4 regions of the Rhizobium sp. RSm-3 genome follow, and region 1 is predicted to be linked to each of the others. Evidence: predicted binding sites of a transcription regulator. Region 1 holds the regulator's gene; each other region holds the start of a gene.

Region 1 (4,208 bases):
CCTGCATGCCCTTTTCAAGGCCGATGCCGCGCTCGGCCGAAAGCGAGGTCCGGTTCGCCTTATCGAAGGAACTCTTGTAGACGAGGCCGATGCCGAGCTTGGCACAGAGCTCCTTCAGCGTGCCGGCAACCATGAAGGCATGGTCGCGGCTCTCCATCTGGCAAGGGCCGGCAATCAGCGACAGGCGGCCGGTATTGGAAAAGGTGACCTGGCCTGCGCCCTCGCCGATCCTCACTTCCGAATTCGTATCAGTGCTCATCATCTTTCCTCGAAGGCGAAAAGCGTGCCCTGCCCGGGTGCCGGCTTCACCAGAATGCGATTGTTCTTGCGCGTGTATGTCACTCCGTTAGCAGCCAAATGTGCTTCTGTCACGGCAAGATCGGCAACAGCGAAGAGGATAGCCCGGCCGCGCAGGCCGCGGTCGGCGGAGGAGACGGCAACCTCGAAATAGGCCTCCAGCCCTTCCGGCGTCATCAGGCTGATTTTCGCATTCGGCGCCGCGATATTGACGCCGAAACCGGTTTTCTCGACGGCCGATTGCGCCATGGCAAGGCTGACGAAGCCGGCGAAGGCGGCGGCATCAGGCGCGCAGAGGGCGATCTCGGCGATGCCGGTGACGCCATTGGCATGCGTCTCCAGCGCGCCGCGGTCGGCCGGCAATGGATTGATGCGCTGGCAGGTGAAGAGAAAGAAATCGGGTGCCCGCAGATCACCTGCAAAGGCTAGTTTGAAGCTGCCGACGCTCTTAGAGCCGTCCGGCATTTTCATCGCCCGGCTGAACTCCAGCATGTCGCCGGCGTTCAATCCGCCTGCAATGAAGCTTTGATGGTCGAGGCCGGCATCTTCAGTGCCGAAAACCACCGCCGAAAGCCCTTCCTCGCCGCAACGGAAGCGGAAGGCCCGGTTGCGGGCGGTGAAGACATTGCCTTGCCGCGCTGATGCCTCGGTCTCCTCGACGCTCGCGATACCGAGCGGCTCCAGATAGGTCTTGTCGGCAAAGAAGACGCAGGCATTCTCCGTTCCGAAGGGATGGCGGGCATCGGCGGCAACGGTGAAGCCGAGCTTGCCGAGCCTTTCGCGCGCCAGATCGATATTGACGACGGGCAGCACGACATGATCCAGCGGGTGCGGCTTGGCGGAATGCGTGTTCATGATATCCCCTCCTGCAATCGCGAAGAGATGTGCGACGACGCCATCCTCAATGCAAGACATGTGTGCCAATCCGGCGAATGAAAATAAAAATCTCAACGAGTTGGCGCCAAGTTTTACGGAAATTTAGCTACTTGCGGAACACATATGGAACATATAGTGTCTGTTCTGGATTTGTTTCAATCAGGGGTCACACGTCGATGCTCACGCGCAAACAACAGGAGCTTCTCCTTTTCATTCACGAGCGCATGAAAGAATCCGGCATTCCGCCCTCTTTCGACGAGATGAAGGATGCCCTGGATCTGGCCTCGAAATCCGGCATTCACCGGCTGATCACAGCACTCGAGGAACGCGGTTTCATTCGCCGCCTACCGAACCGCGCCCGGGCGCTCGAGGTCATCAAGCTTCCCGAGGCCTACAGCCCCAGCATCCAGCCCCGGCGCGGCTTTTCGCCGAGCGTCATCGAGGGCAGCCTCGGCAAGCCCCAGCCGGTCGCCGCCCCCGCGCCTGTCAAACCCGTCGCCGACAACGGCAACTCGGTCTCGGTGCCAGTCATGGGCCGAATCGCTGCCGGTGTTCCGATCTCAGCGATCCAGAACAACACCCACGACATCGTCGTTCCCTCAGACATGCTCGGCTCCGGTGAACATTACGCGCTGGAGGTGAAAGGCGATTCGATGATCGACGCCGGCATTTTCGACGGCGACACGGTGATCATCCGCAACGGCAGCACCGCAAGTCCCGGCGACATCGTCGTCGCCCTGGTCGACGACGAGGAGGCGACGCTGAAGCGCTTCCGGCGCAAGGGCGCGTCGATCGCGCTTGAAGCGGCCAACCCTGCTTATGAGACCCGGATCTTCGGACCGGACCGCGTCAAGGTGCAGGGCAAGCTCGTCGGCCTCATTCGCCGCTATCACTGACGCTGGACGGGCCGGTTTCGGCAAAACTGTTGCTGCGCCAGTCATAGGCACGTTGGCGCATCCACGGCCGCGACAGGCTCTCGAATGCGGTTGCGACCTCCAGGCCGGCAGCCGCGAAGCGCAATTCGACGGAACCGGTCCTGCGCAACGTCTCACCGGTGAAGAGCGTCGCGCCTGAGCGGCAGCTGTTGAACCGCAGACGGACAGCCGTCACGACAATATCGGCCGCATCGCAGGCCGGACCGAGATAGGCGGCATTGTCGATGACCGTTACCACGCGGCCATTGCCAAGCCTTGATGTGCACCAGGCCTTCTTGACGCAGGAAAAGCGGTTTGCTTCGCCGCCCGCGGCCGCCGCCCGCATCGCCGTCCTCGCTTCGTTCTGCTGATCGCGGGAAAGCCTGACGCGGCGGTCTTCTCCCTCCGGCGGGATAGCGGGGCCGTCCAGCATCGTCGGCGGGTGATGGGTCGGCAGGACCAGCGCTCTCTGCCACTGGTCGAAGATGAAATCCGGCGGGTTTTCACGGTTGGAAGCCATTGCCGCCCCTGCAACGAGCGCGACCAGGCTGCCATCCTCCGAAATCACCAAATCCGGCGGCCGGGGGACCGGCAGAACCAGCAGGATGAGCGTCGAGACGGCGAGGATCAATGTACCGACATGGCGCAGCCGGGTGCGCAGCAGCGTCAGCAGCAGGAAGCCTGCCACGGCCACGGCGAAATACCAAGCGGGCAAACGGCCGACGCCGATATCGCCGCCCCAGCCGGACACCGTCTTGGCGACAGCGATTACCAGGTCGAGGCCGAAGCCGACCACCTCCCAGAGTGGAGCGTCCAGACCGAACGGCATCAGCAACATCGCCAGCAGCCCGGCCGGCATGACGATGAAGGAGATGATCGGCATCGTCGCGAGGTTTGCCGGCAGGCCGTAAGCGGTCAGCCGATGAAAATGCTCGATCGAAAACAGCGCCGTGGAAAAACCGCCGATCAGCGAGGTCAGTAGGACACCGCCGAAGAAACCGGCGACGGCCACGACCGGCCGGAAGATCGGCAGCTTGAGCAAGGCGTTTTCGCGGATGCGCCGGTCCTTCCACAGCTGATAGCCCGATACCAGTGCCAATGTGGCGGCAAAGGACATCTGGAAGCTCGGCCCCAAGACTTCGGAGGGTGAAATGACGATGATGACTAGCGCCGAGAGAACGACATTGCGCAGGCTGATCGACGGCCGATCGAAGAAGACGGCAATCAGCATGATGGCCATCATGATGAAGGCGCGTTCGGCCGAGACACCGAAGCCGGAGATCAGGAAGTAGGCGGTGACGGCAATGAGCGCGCCTGATGCGGCGATCTTCTTCGTCGGATAGGCCTGAGCGACGGCCGGAAAGAGACTGAGCAGCATGCGGAAGCCGACGAAGAAAATGCCGGCCGACAGCGCCATGTTGAGGCCCGAGATCGCGACGATATGGGCAAGGCCCGACTGGCGCAGCGCCTCCGTCGTCGCATTCGAGATGGCGCGCCGCTCGTCGGTCACCAGCGCGGCGGCGAAGGCGCCGGTGTCGCCGGGCAGGATCGACCGTATGCGGTCGCCGATGCTGCTGCGCAGCCGGTAAAGCCATTCGAGCAGCGCTTCCGACGTCGATCTTGCCGCTTGCGGACCCGCCTCCAAATCCTTCTCCGGAGCGCCATAGAAGAAGCCGTTGGCGCCGATGCCGTCGAAATAGGCGCCGAAGGAGAAGTCGTTGAGTTCGGGAAGTGCGGGGCCTGAGGGCGGCGTCAGCCGTGCCCTGCCGGTGACGATGTCGCCGATCTCGAAAGGCGTGTCGGCGCCGCGGACAATCGCGGTTATGCGCCCCGGCGACCGCTTCAACTCCGGCGCTTCAGTGCCGGTGACGGCAAGAATGTAGCGCCAGCGCCCACGGCCGTCGCCTTCGCGCCGTTCGACACGGCCGGTCACCGTCGTCGTCACCGAGGAATCGAGGATAACGGTCGAAGCCCGCCAGCTCTCGAACTGTGCGCAGAGCATGCCGCAGACCACAAGTGCCAGCGCCAGCAGCGTTGCCCGCAATGCCGTCCGGCTGCGGCCGGTCATCAGAACAGCGATCGTCAGCACCGACAGCGAGAGTAGCGATGCAAAAAGCGGAA
Region 2 (4,208 bases), on a different contig from region 1:
CAACTGCGATAAATCCCTTCTGTTGCTGCAGGACAAAATTGACTTTTGGGATCCCTATCCGCTCGAGCTTTCCAAAGATCGGATTTTGAAGTTCTCAGAATGAACGCCTGAGCCCGTCAGGCGGGATAACACTTTACTCCTGACTTCCCACTAAAAGTCTGGCGCTCACGGCAAATCTCCCAAAAAATCACGATTGTCTTTTGGCACTATTTCGATCATCTCGACGTGCTGGGGATATTCACTTGCAATCAAGTCAGCGAAACCGCCCAAAGTCAGTGGAGATAATTCGCTTTGAAACTTTTTGCATGGCTCTCCTGGCTAAATTGTTCGAATAAATGGACGCCCTTCCCTTCCGAAGAAAGAGGAACCCTTGGCGGAATAGTTATGCGACGACGCGGTATGAGATTTCCATTGATTGAAACTCGTATGCCGACAGCAGATGAACAACGTGAGGCACAGCTTTACTACGCCATTCGTTAGGTGGGTGGCTGCGCGTTGCCAGACAGAGAGCTGGCTCGGGAAATTTGGACAGCACGGATAAGGCTGGCATGACCAGCGCCCCGCAGAGAAAAGCAGCCTGGATCAATTTTCGATCTAAACCCATGTCGAGCCCTTAGCTTTTCGAGCATGATAGCGGTAGCAACGCTCGAACACATACAACCTATCTGCGACTAGTCGAAATTCTCCCAGCGCGCACGCCCCCCGCGATCCCTCCCACACCAACTGACATTTCGCCTCATCAGCAACAGACGATTCACCATTGTTGGCCGTGAAAATCCCGCTAGAATGGCTGTTATGGCGGCGGCTCCGCGGAGGAATAGGGAGGCGCTGCACCCTTTGTTTCTGTCGACAATCGTGGAGGAGCATTGATGGCAACTGAAAAGTGGAACAGCCCGGTCAAGGTCGGTTTCGAAGGAGCCGATCTCAGAACGGTCAATGGTCCGTTCGATGCGTTGAAATGCCTGGCGGATTTCTGGCCGAACTCGCGCGGGCTGCGTTATATCAAGGCCCGCAGCACCTGCCGGGCAGCGCTCGATGGGCGCAAGAGCGTGGAAGAGGCGAGAGCCGAGTTTCTGGCGGCGGCCGAAGAGGCGAAGCTGAAGCTGCACTAAAGTATGTCGCGCAAAAGTGTGCAGCGGTTTTGCGGCAACGACATGCGAGGAAATAAAGAGCTAAAGCGCCAGGAGCGAATCTGAAAGATCGCGACGCGTTTTAGAGCGCCGAAGCGTCCGACAGGACGCGAAAGCACGCTCCGCCCCGTTGAACCTACTCAGGCCGGCATTTCCGTAACGGAATGTGCCGGAACGGTGCAACGCTTTAATTTACTTAACCCTGCATCGAACTTGTGGCGGGTTTTGGTGCAACGGGCATTGCGCCTGGGACAGGTGTATTCCTAGAAGACGCCCAGCCATCATGATGATGGTCAGAGGCTCGTCACCTCTGCGGCAACGCAGGCGAGCCTCGTTTGAGCAGGACTGTTTTCAGCAGTCCGCGGCGCCCTCATTCTCCACCTCGATATAACCGACGCCGATGATCGTGCCATCGCCCGCGCGGATGAAGGAGGGGAGATAGTGCGGCTCGGCCGGCGTGCAGGCAACGGCGCCGGTATATTCGTTGAGAGCGATCTGGTCCTTCGGCAGCGCGGAATAATTCGTGCCGGTTTCGAGCGAGGCATAGGCGGAGCCGGCAAAGGCAGCGGCCGATATCACGGTGATTGCCGAGAGGCGAGGAAGCGACGGCATGAGGGTCTCCAGCGTTTCGATCCGGCATTTCAACCCGCGGGAGGGCACTTGGTTCCCTCAGCGCCGCAACAGGCGACTGTGCACATAACCTCGGCCGACGATACTCTCGGCGACCGCGACCGCCCGCTCGACATCGCCGCGCCGGCGCACGAAACCGTCGAGGATGACATAGGAACCGAGCACGCCGACGGTAATCTCCTCAGCGTCGAGATCTGCGGCGGCATGAAGGGCGCTCTCCACCGAAGCGCGTGTCGCCGCCTCGCCATGGCCCTGCCGGCCGGGTTCGTCATGGTCGGGGAATACAGGAAACCCGATCACTTAAGCCTCTCCTGAAGTTGGTATGTCAGGTTAACGCCGCAACAGCGCTTTCGTTGCGGTCCGCCGGTCTCGGCCGGATATTCGCGCGTATTTCTGCGGGAGCTGGTGTGGCTACCCTTGGCGGAAGCTTTCGCGGTTTCCATATTTAGTCGCAGTCGGAAGAGGGATGACGACATGAAAGTGCTGCTGCCCGCCTTATTCCCCGGGGCTTTGTTTGCCGGGGTCTTGCTCGCCGGCTGCTCGTCAGCCGATACGCCGGCGCTGGACCCCATTCCCGGCAGCATCACCTATGGCGGCCAGCCGCGGACGAAGCTCACCAAATCGCCGGTCGGCAGCGCTGTCCACCACCAGTTCTACGACGGGACCGGCCAGCGCGTTGAGGAAACTTATATTCTTCAGCCGGATCGCAGCCTGAAGCTGGTGCGGCGCGTGGTGGGGCCGGATTTCCCCGATTGAGACTTGCGCCGTTCCAGGCTTGACAGCAGCTGAAATCGCGAACATTCAAGGAACATCTAATCTTCCCCAGTGATTCTGCGGGAGCCCGACCGGACGGCTGGATGTATCTCGAAAAGCTCAATCCCCAGCAGCGCATGGCCGTCGAGCACGGCACGCTCACCGACGGCAGCCATATTGCCGGGCCGCTGCTGGTCATCGCCGGCGCCGGCTCGGGCAAGACGAATACGCTGGCGCATCGGGTTGCCCATCTGATCGTCAAGGGCGCCGATCCCCGCCGCATCCTGCTGATGACCTTCTCGCGGCGGGCCGCCGCCGAGATGGCGCGCCGCGTTGAGCGCATCTGTCGGGATGTGCTGGGTGCGAATGCCGGTGTGATGACGGATGCGCTTGCCTGGTCCGGCACCTTCCACGGCATCGGCGCGCGGCTGTTGCGCGATTATGCCCAGCAGATCGGCCTCGATGCCGATTTCACCATCCATGACCGCGAAGACAGCGCCGACCTGATGAACCTCATCCGGCACGATCTCGGCTTCTCCAAGACGGAAAGCCGGTTTCCGGCCAAAGGCACCTGCCTTGCCATCTATTCCAGGGCGGTGAATTCCGAGACGGCGCTCGACCAGGTGCTGCGCGACGCCTTTCCCTGGTGCGCGGCCTGGGAGAAACAGCTGCGCGAACTTTTCGCCTGTTACGTCGAGGCCAAGCAGAGCCAGAACGTGCTCGATTACGACGACCTCTTGCTCTACTGGGCGCAGATGGTCGGCGAGAGCGTGATTGCCGAGGATATCGGCAGCCGCTTCGACCATGTGCTGGTCGACGAATATCAGGACACCAACCGACTGCAGGCCTCGATCCTGATGGCGCTCAAGCCCCAAGGCCAGGGGCTGACCGTCGTCGGCGACGACGCGCAGTCGATCTATTCCTTCCGGGCGGCGACGGTGCGCAACATTCTCGATTTTCCCGCCGCCTTCAGCCCGGCCGCCAATATCGTCACGCTCGACCGCAACTATCGCTCGACGCAGCCGATTCTGGCCGCGGCCAACGCCGTCATCGACCTCGCCTCGGAGCGCTTCACCAAGAATCTGTGGACCGAGCGGCAATCGGCGGAGCGGCCGCGCCTCGTCACGGTGCGCGATGAGGCCGACCAGGCGCGGTATGTCGCCGACATGGTGCTCGACAATCGCGAGGAAGGCCTCAAGCTCAAGCAGCAGGCGGTGCTGTTCCGCGCCTCGCATCACAGCGGGCCGCTGGAGGTCGAGCTGACCCGACGCAACATTCCCTTCGTCAAGTTCGGCGGGCTGAAATTCCTCGACAGCGCCCATGTCAAGGACATGCTGGCCGCCCTGCGCTTCGCCCAGAACCCGCGCGACCGGGTGGCGGGCTTCCGGCTGATGCAGATCCTGCCGGGTGTCGGGCCGTCGACGGCCCAAAAGGCGCTCGACCTGATGGCCGAGGATGCGAGCCCGCTCGCGGCGCTGGCCGCCATGCCGGCGCCGCCACGCTCCGGCGAGGACTGGACGGCATTCGTTTCGATGCTGCAGGAGATGAAGTCGGGCAAGGCCGGCTGGCCGGCGGAAATCGAGCTGGCGCGGCAATGGTATGCGCCGCATCTGGAACGGCTGCATGAGGATGCGGCGACGCGGCAGGCCGATCTCTTACAGCTCGAGCAGATTGCCGGCGGTTATGCCTCGCGCG
Region 3 (4,208 bases), on a different contig from region 1:
GACGCCTGCAACCGAGTTCCGGTCCGCAATGCCGAGACCGCCGAGCCGGAGATGAGCGGCCTGCACGACCATTTCCTCAGGACTGGAGGCGCCTTCGAGAAACGAAAAATTCGTCCTCGCGCCGATCTCGAAAAATGCGGATCCGCTCGTCATGCAAACACACCATGCATGAACCAGCGAGGATCGAGTTCCCTTCCGTAAAAACCGCGTCGATAGATCCAGAAGCGATGCCCGGTCTCGTCCTCGATGCGGAAATAGTCGCGCGCCTCGGCGTCATCCCCGTCGATCCACCACTCCATGGCGATCCGTTCCGGCCCTTCGCTTCTTGCCACCTGATGCTGCATGCGCCGCCAGCGGAAGATCTGCGGCGGACCATCGGGCACTTCGGCGAGCATGATCTCGACCGGCTCCGGCGTGGCAAAGAGCCGTAACGGGCGCTCTTGGCGGAAAGGGAGCTGAATGTCCTGCGCCGTCTTCCGCCGGGGAAGACCATCCATTACAGGAACGGTGATGACGGCGCGTTCCGGCACATGGCTCTCGCGGAGCTGGAAGCTGTGCAGGCAATCCGCACCCAGCCGGGCCGAGACCCGGTCGACGAAGGCCGAAAGCGAGATCTCGCCCTGGCGGTCGCCCTCGAAATCCGCCTGGGCCTCATTGAAGGGATCATGCCGCAACACATTCAACCGCAGGATTTCGAAACCATAGCCGGCATCGAGATCGTCATAGACTGCCTGCAATCGCTCGGAAAAAAGCCCGGCAATGAATTTCGGTTCGCGAAGCGGCTGCGAAGCGCCGACGGAGATACGAAAGACCCTGCCGTCGACGCGGAACAGCACCAGTTCGAACACCCGTCCGCCGATCCCCCGCGTCTCCAGCGACGGCTGCAGCGACACGGCGACCTGCCGGGTGACGGCAAGGATCTGTTCTTCCGTCCCGATCGGCTCGATCAGGCGGCTTTCGGCCGAGAGGCTGGCGACCGGACGCCGCGGCGAGACCGGCTCCTCCTCACGTCCCAGCGCCTGGTCGAGACGCAGGAGCAGTCCCGGGCCGAACCGGCGGGTCAGCGGCGCCCGCGGTGCATCGATGACGTCGCCGATATATTTCAGACCGAGCTTCTTCAGCGCATCGACGGTTTGTCCTTCCAGCCGCAAGGCTGCCACTGGCAACGACATCAGCACATGCTCCGTCTCCTCGTCCTCGATCACGCCGCCTTGCCCGAAGCGCGACGCGGCCCAGGAAAGGCCCGGTGAGGATGAGATCGCCCCGCGCGCATCGATCCCCATATGAAAAAGCCGCGACAGCACATCCTTGAGAAGCGCCTTTTCCCCACCGAAGAGATGGGCGCAGCCGCTGATGTCGAGAAACAGCCCCTCCTTGCCGTCGAACGCTACCAAAGGCGTATAACGGTCGCACCAGTCGGCAATGGCCTCCAGCAACCGGCGGTCGGCCGCCGGATCCTCTTCCGCGACCTCGAGCGTTGGGTACATGGCACGCGCTTCGGCAACGCCCTGCTCCTTTTTCAGCCCCAGCCTCTCGGCCAATTCGTCCAGCGCCGTCAGCCGCATGGCATTGTTGAGCTTGCCGGAACAGACGATAGGCGGTGCCTCAGGACGCCCTTTCGAACGCCAGGAGAGCCCCCATCGCCTGCGGGCGATGCGGTCCGTTGGCAGATGCGGAAAGCTGAGCGCCAGAATGCGCTGACTGCTCGCCTGGAGAACGAACGAGGTTTGGCTCGGCGACAGGGAGAAATTCGCGTTCATGGGGGTTCCACTCCAGAAAAAAGCAGAGCGGGGCCGGATTGCGGCCCTTCTCCAGCGTGAGACGGAAAATCGGATTGCCGATGCTGCTGGAAAGCTTCGATCCATCCGGCAATGGCCGCAGACCGGATGGAGCCGGTTCGACATGCAGACGGAAAGCCGCACTGCTTGCCTCCTCAGCCCCGGCCTGGCGGACAAGAAAGAGCGGACGGCGGGCAGCCCGCGCCCTGAGGCTAAGCCTGCGGCTTTCGGTCAGGCCGAAATGGGCGGGATTGCCTCGCACTTCGAAGATGACGGCCGAGAAGGCAGCGCTTTCCACTGCGGTCTCCACCAGCCAGAGCGCCTCGTCCAGTTTGCGCGGCGCCGCATGGAAAAACCGCTCCGGGCTCAGCCCGAAATCCCGAAGCCCGGGAACATAAGGACGGCCGGCCTCCAGCGTGCCGACAGCATCGCCGATCCAGAGCAGCGGAGAAAGCCTGCCAGCAGCCGCCTCCTGGCTCTGCAGCCGCGCGGCGACGGCCAGCGCCAGCCCGCTTGCCGCACCGGCATCACGCGACAGAGCGGAGCGGAATTCGGTGATCGCATCGAGCGGCAGACCGCCTTCCAGCGCCTCATCAAGACACTCCACTCCGAACGCCAGAGGCGGCAGACTACGTCTCCGCTGTGTCTTGCTTCCGTCCGCCAGGGCTTCCCGCTCCGCTGCCGCAAGCGCCGGCGCGGGTTTCCCCTCCAGTCTGGCGATGGTTTCGCGGAGCGCAAAAAGCCGCTCGCGCGCCAGGGCGTGCTGCGCCATGGCGTTCTCCAATCCGTGTTGTTCCTGTTATGTTCTTATAGATTCCAGAGAGCTAATGAAGAGTCAACGGCCATTTTCTATGAATTTATTCCTGCCTTTGATTCCCCACTCGAAAACCGGCGATAAAGGTTCTATATGGGCCCGCAAAGGAAGGAATATTCATGGCCCGCATAGACCAGAGCGATGATTGGCGGGACCGCCATGCGCCGACGATCAGCGCCTTCGAGTCGCTGGCCATGGAGGCCTATAGCCATCTGCCGGAAGAATTCCGCCAGCTGACGACCAATCTCACGATCGAGATCGAAGATTTCCCCGATGACGACGTTTTCGAGGACATGGCGCTGGAAACCCCTTTCGATCTGCTCGGTCTTTTCGAGGGCAGGGGCATTTCCGAACGTTTCACGGTGGAAACCGGCGAGATGCCGAACCGCATCCGCCTCTACCGGCGCCCCATTCTCGATTACTGGGCTGAGAATGACGAGACGCTCGGCGATATCATCACCCACGTCCTGATCCACGAGATCGGCCACCATTTCGGGCTGAGCGACGATGATATGGAGCGGATCGAGGCAAGCGCCGAGGAAGCCGCCGAACGCTGAAACACCACGCCTCCGGCAGGACGTTCTATTGCTCGGAGAGCTTGATCTCGGGATGGTAATCCTTGCCTTCGACGGTCTTGACGACCGCCTGGCCGCACTGCATCGCGCCGGTTGCGGCATTGAAGGCATAGGTCGGCGATCCCTCCAGCGACCAGCCCTTGTTGAGGGCGGCGGTGACCTTGTGGCAGAAGGAAGCGTCGTCGGGACCGGTCAGGAAGCGGTAGAGTTTCATCAGGCGGGCTTTCTTGCAGAAATCAGGCGAGCTTTATGAACCAGGCTTTCGGCTTGGACAAGATGCAGCCGCTCGATCATCCGCCCGCCTGAATTGATGACGTTCAAGCCATCGGAAGCGGGATCGGCAAAGGCTGATATGATCGCCTCCGCTTCCGCAATCGCTGCCGGGTCCGGGCCGAAATGCCGGTTGGCGGGTTCGATCTGCGTGGGATGGATCAGCATCTTGCCGGCAAAGCCCATGGCCCGGCCCTGCAGGCATTCGGCATCGAAACCCTGCTCGTCCCTGAAATCGTTGAAGACGCTGTCGATCGCATCGAGCCCGTAAGCGCTGACCGCCAAGACGACCTGCATCAGCCACGGCACGAGATAGGTTCGTCCCGGCTGCGGCAAGACGCCCGTTTCCTTGCGCAGATCGTTGAGGCCGACGACGAGGCAATCGAGCCGCGAGCCAGGCGTGCGGCCGGCTTCTGCAATCGCTCCGGCATTCAGCACGCCGCGCGGCGTCTCGATCATCGCCCAGATGCGCAGCTCCTCCGGCGCATCCGCATCGGCGAGCAGATCGCCTATATCGGTGATATCTCGAGGTCCGTCCACCTTGGGAAGGAGAACGGCGTCGGGCAAAAGCGCCTTGACCAGATCCAGGTCCGCCGGCCCGAATTCGGATGACAAAGAATTGATGCGGACGATCCTTTCCTTGCCTTCAAGCGGCGGCCCCGCAAAAAAGGCGCGCAGATTTTCCCGCGCTTGCCCCTTCTTCTCGGGCGAGACGGAATCCTCCAGATCGAAAATAACCGCATCGCAATCAAGCGAATGGCTTTTTTCGAG
Region 4 (4,208 bases), on a different contig from region 1:
CACCCGATGCGGCTCTTCGCCCAAGGCCTTGGCCGCCTGCAGCCCGACGCGCTCGGCGCCGGGATCGTAATCATAGGTATGGACGGTCAAGGCGACGCCTGCCTGGGAAAGAAGCTGTGTCGCGCGCGTGGTCTTGGACATTGGCCGCCGATCATCCCGCGAACGTGCCGGCGTAAACCTCCGGCTTGAAGCCGACCAGCAGCTTGCCCTTCGCCGCCAGCACCGGACGCTTGATCATCGACGGCTGATCGAGCATCAGCGCGATCGCCTTTTCCCGGCTCAGATTCTCGCGCTCGGAATCGGGCAGTTTGCGAAACGTGGTGCCGGCGCGGTTGAGGACGGTATCGAGGCCGGCCTGATCGACCCAGGATTCGAGATGGGCGCGGTCGATGCCTGATGCCTTGTAATCGTGAAATTCATAGGCGACGCCGTGAGCTTCCAGCCAACTGCGGGCCTTCTTCATCGTGTCGCAATTCTTGATGCCATAAATGGTGACGGTCATGCCGATCGATCTCCCTGTGATGCGACGGGATAACATGCGCAAAGGGCGGCGCAAACGCCGTGCGGCATTTATCCCCGGCAGCGCCTGCTCAATTCTCCAGTGCGCCGGCCTTGCGGGAGGCGTTGCTGGGGCCGCCGCAGGCGATCTTCATCAGGTCGCCGCGCCGCCGCACCAGCCGGTCGGACGTCCGGGTCAGGATCAGCCCGTCCTGCGGCGCATGCAGGTCGAGGCTGCCGCCCGGCTGCCCCGGCCGGGTGACGATCGTCGCCAGAAGCTCGCCCTGCGCAATCCTGTCGCCGATATTGCGATGGAAGAGCACGGCCCCACCTTCCGGCGCGCGGAGGATCTCGACATTGTCGAGCGGCACGGCCGGGCCGGAAAATCCGGTTGCCTCTGTCCCGCCGTTGACGATCCCCCGCGCCGCAAGGAAACGCCAAAGCCCGTCAGCATCCTGCTTTGCCAGCGCCGGATCGACGTCGCGCTTGCCACGCAGCTCGACGGTGACGGAAAGCCTGCCCGGCAGCCGGGATCGGCGCTCGCCGGGAACCTCATACTTCCAGGCAAAGCCGACGGCCTCTTCGAAGGCCGAGCTTTCGCCATCCGAAAGCAGCACGGCCTGCATGTCGAGGGCGGCGGCAAGATCGGCCGCTTCAGGCCAGAAGGCCTCGTCGATATAGGCATATTGCAGGGATTCGTCGTCGCAATGCAGGTCGAGGACGAGATCGGCGCCGAGCGCCATATGCAGGAGCTGCCGCTTCAGCCTGTCGGTAGCCGGATAATCGTCGAGCTCTTCGATCAGCGTTGCCCGATCGGCAAGGGAGATCAGCGGGAAATCCCGGTTGAAATTGGTGCGGGAGTTAAGGTCGAAACGGCCCTGCAAATCCCCGAAATGCGACTGCGCCGCGCCGATCGGATTGGCCTGCGGCACGATAGTGATGTCGCCGGCGATCCCGTCTTCGCTTTCCGCCTGCCGCAGCCGCTCGCAGAGGAAATGCAGGAGCGCCGTTCCCGGCAGTTCGCCGGCATGCAGGGCCGCCTGGATATAGATCGTCGGCGCTTTCGGATCGCGGCCGGCAAAACGCAGCACCGGCAGCCGCCACTCGGTTCCCGGCGTATCGCCCGGGATGATGATCTCTGAAACATCCATGCTGTCTTCGCTCCGCATTTGCATCCGAACGGTTCCTCCAGCTTTATGCGCGGATGTCCGGCAAGCGCAAGCCTCACCGGGCACGTGCCCTCAGCCGAGCAGCGGCCAGCGATCGATGATGTGGTGTTCGGTCTTTCCGAGAAGGCTGTGGATCAGCAGGAATTCCCGCGCCGTCCATGAAACTGGTTGATCGAGGCTCGCCGGCGGCACCGCTTTGCGGTCATAGAGCAGCGTCATATGCGGCGTGAAATTGCGATCGATATTGTGACGCAATCCGGTATTGTGCATGCCGACGCCCAACTGGACATGCAGGCGCATGAGCGGCATCGGCCCGCCTTTGCTGCAGAGCACCAGCGGCCGCGCCTTGTCTTCCCGCCTGAAGCTCATGATCCTGTCGAAGGTGACCGCGATCGGCGCGCCCTCGACCGTGGCGCCGGCCTGCCGGGCCGCAAAGATCACGTCCTCCGGCAACACGTCATAGTCGCCGATGCCGATAACGCTCACATGCAGCGTCGTCAGTCGCGGCGTTGCGGAAAGGCAGAAGGTTTTGCCATAGTCATCGGCGATCGAAGCCGCTTGCCGTTCGACGATCGCAGGCGGGCGGAGCGCAAAGAAAAGCCTGTGGCCGCCGTTCCGGTTTTCGTCCGCCCGCCCGCGCCGATTTTGACCATGGTCGAAATCGAGGGAAATCTGGTCCATGCCTGTCAGGTCGTCATGACCGCCTCGCGCTCCAAAATGGGCGAAAGATACGCCGGCAAGGGAGAATATCAAGAACAAAAAAAGAACGAGATGCGCAAGAATCGGGTTGAAACAGCGGCCGTCCCGTACGATTTTGGTGGTAACCGACAACGCGGAGGCTGCGTCATGGCCCAGACGATCCATCACTATTTCATTTTCGAAACCGCAGGCGGTTTCTGCGGCATATCCTGGAGCGACGCCGGTATCACCCGTTTTCAGCTGCCGACGAAGTCAGCGGAAGCGACCGAACGCCTGCTGCTGCGCCGCTTGCCGGAGGCCGAACCCGGCGCGCCGACGCCTGCGGTGCTCGAAACGGTCGCCGCCGTGAAGCGCTATTTTCAGGGCGAGGAAACGGATTTTTCCGGCGTCGAACTCGATCTTGCCGGGCAGGATGCCTTCTTCCGGGATATTTATGCGGCGGCAAGGCGTGTCGGCTGGGGCCGCACGACCACCTACGGCGCGCTGGCCAAGGAGCTTGGCGCCGGGCCGGAAGCCGCCCGCGACGTCGGCCAGGCGATGGCGAAGAACCCTGTCGCGCTGATCATTCCCTGCCACCGGGTGCTGGCGGCTGGCGGCAAGATCGGCGGCTTCTCCGCTCCCGGCGGTTCGTCGTCGAAGACCCGCATGCTGGAGCTCGAAGGCGTCAACCTCGCCCCGCCGCCGCCCGCCCAGCAATCGCTGGGGTTTTAGGCGTGACGGCAACTCAATGCGGGCTGGCCGTTGGCCGGATGATGATCTCGCTGACATCGACGTCATCGGGCTGGCTGACGGCATAGAGGATCGAATTGGCGATCGCCTCTGGGCTGATCGTCACCGCCCTGAAAGCTCTCATGGCGTCTCGCGCCGTCGGATCGGTGATCGTGTCGGCCAGTTCCGATGTCGTCGTGCCGGGAGAAATGACGGTCACGCGGATGCAATCGGTCTCCTGCCGCAGCCCGTCCGAAATCGCCCGCACCGCAAATTTCGTCGCGCAATAGACGGCGGCCGTTGGCGAGACGCTGTGGCCGCCGATCGAAGCCAGGTTGATGATCTGCCCGGATCCCTGCGCCTTCATGATCGGTAGGGCTGCGGCGATGCCATAGAGCACGCCCTTGATGTTGACATCGACCATCCGGTCCCACTCGTCGACCCTGAGGGCCGCAAGCGGCGAAAGCGGCATGACGCCGGCATTGTTGACCATGACGTCCAACCGGCCGAATTCGGATCTCGCAAAACCTGCAAAGGCATCAACCTCGGAACGGTCGGTGACGTCAAGTTTTCTCAGGCGCACGCTGCCGCCCCTGGATTCGATTTCGCCGGCGAGCGCCCGCAGCCGCTCGCTGCGGCGTGCGCCGATCACGATATGGGCGCCCGCGGCAGCCAGCACCCTTGCCGCGGCCTCTCCGATGCCGCTGCTGGCGCCGGTGATGGCAATGACTTTTCCTTCGATACCAGACATTTCAAGCTCCTTTTCAGGCTGAGGTTTCCTCGGGTGTGCGATCAACTGGGGAAATCGACGCTCAGCGTCGTCTCCGCCCAGGCGTCGAAATTTGCCCGCAGCGCGTCGAGCCGCTCGCGGGCGATCTTCAGGGCGGGTGCGCCGAGGAGCAGCCGCAGCGGCGGCTCCTCCGCCTCGAATGCCGATATGATCGCGGCTGCGGCACGCGCCGGATCGCCCGGCTGTTTGCCGGAGACCGAACGGGTGGCCTGGCGCCGCTTGCCCGATGTCTCGGCATAGTCGTCGATAACAGTCCTGGATTCGACCATCGATCGGCCGGCCCAGTCCGTGCGGAAGGCGCCGGGCTCGAGGATCGTCACATCGATGCCGAGTGGCTTGACCTC

The links. Region 1 encodes LexA, which represses DNA repair genes until DNA is damaged. Its sites were predicted from a motif close to TGTTCNNNNTGTGTTCNG; they were not measured.
Region 2: BBJ66_RS03045 (ATP-dependent helicase) is a predicted target of LexA. The motif match lies at 2,554-2,571, and genes of this name have one in related genera.
Region 3: BBJ66_RS35205 (ImuA family protein) is a predicted target of LexA. The motif match lies at 2,570-2,587, and genes of this name have one in related genera.
Region 4: BBJ66_RS01395 (2'-5' RNA ligase family protein) is a predicted target of LexA. The motif match lies at 2,419-2,436, and genes of this name have one in related genera.

The regions. Positions count from the first base shown of each region.
Region 1 covers NZ_MAWZ01000027.1:27,741-31,948, reverse strand. Annotated here, with positions in the region: gene kdsA (3-deoxy-8-phosphooctulonate synthase) at 1-259, opposite strand, end outside; gene BBJ66_RS21935 (VOC family protein) at 259-1,152, opposite strand; gene lexA (transcriptional repressor LexA) at 1,350-2,069, shown strand; gene BBJ66_RS21925 (ComEC/Rec2 family competence protein) at 2,050-4,208, opposite strand, start outside.
Region 2 covers NZ_MAWZ01000001.1:624,497-628,704, reverse strand. Annotated here, with positions in the region: gene BBJ66_RS03065 (DUF982 domain-containing protein) at 870-1,112, shown strand; gene BBJ66_RS03060 (hypothetical protein) at 1,482-1,742, opposite strand; gene BBJ66_RS03055 (BON domain-containing protein) at 1,800-2,060, opposite strand; gene BBJ66_RS03050 (hypothetical protein) at 2,235-2,516, shown strand; gene BBJ66_RS03045 (ATP-dependent helicase) at 2,618-4,208, shown strand, end outside.
Region 3 covers NZ_MAWZ01000003.1:111,808-116,015, reverse strand. Annotated here, with positions in the region: gene BBJ66_RS06805 (error-prone DNA polymerase) at 1-153, opposite strand, end outside; gene BBJ66_RS06800 (Y-family DNA polymerase) at 150-1,595, opposite strand; gene BBJ66_RS35205 (ImuA family protein) at 1,606-2,550, opposite strand; gene BBJ66_RS06790 (metallopeptidase family protein) at 2,712-3,149, shown strand; gene BBJ66_RS06785 (DUF1737 domain-containing protein) at 3,175-3,381, opposite strand; gene BBJ66_RS06780 (HpcH/HpaI aldolase/citrate lyase family protein) at 3,381-4,208, opposite strand, start outside.
Region 4 covers NZ_MAWZ01000001.1:284,671-288,878, forward strand. Annotated here, with positions in the region: gene ybaK (Cys-tRNA(Pro) deacylase) at 1-141, opposite strand, end outside; gene BBJ66_RS01385 (ArsC family reductase) at 152-502, opposite strand; gene BBJ66_RS01390 (succinylglutamate desuccinylase/aspartoacylase domain-containing protein) at 591-1,649, opposite strand; gene BBJ66_RS01395 (2'-5' RNA ligase family protein) at 1,740-2,348, opposite strand; gene BBJ66_RS01400 (methylated-DNA--[protein]-cysteine S-methyltransferase) at 2,514-3,077, shown strand; gene BBJ66_RS01405 (SDR family oxidoreductase) at 3,091-3,825, opposite strand; gene BBJ66_RS01410 (oxidoreductase) at 3,867-4,208, opposite strand, start outside.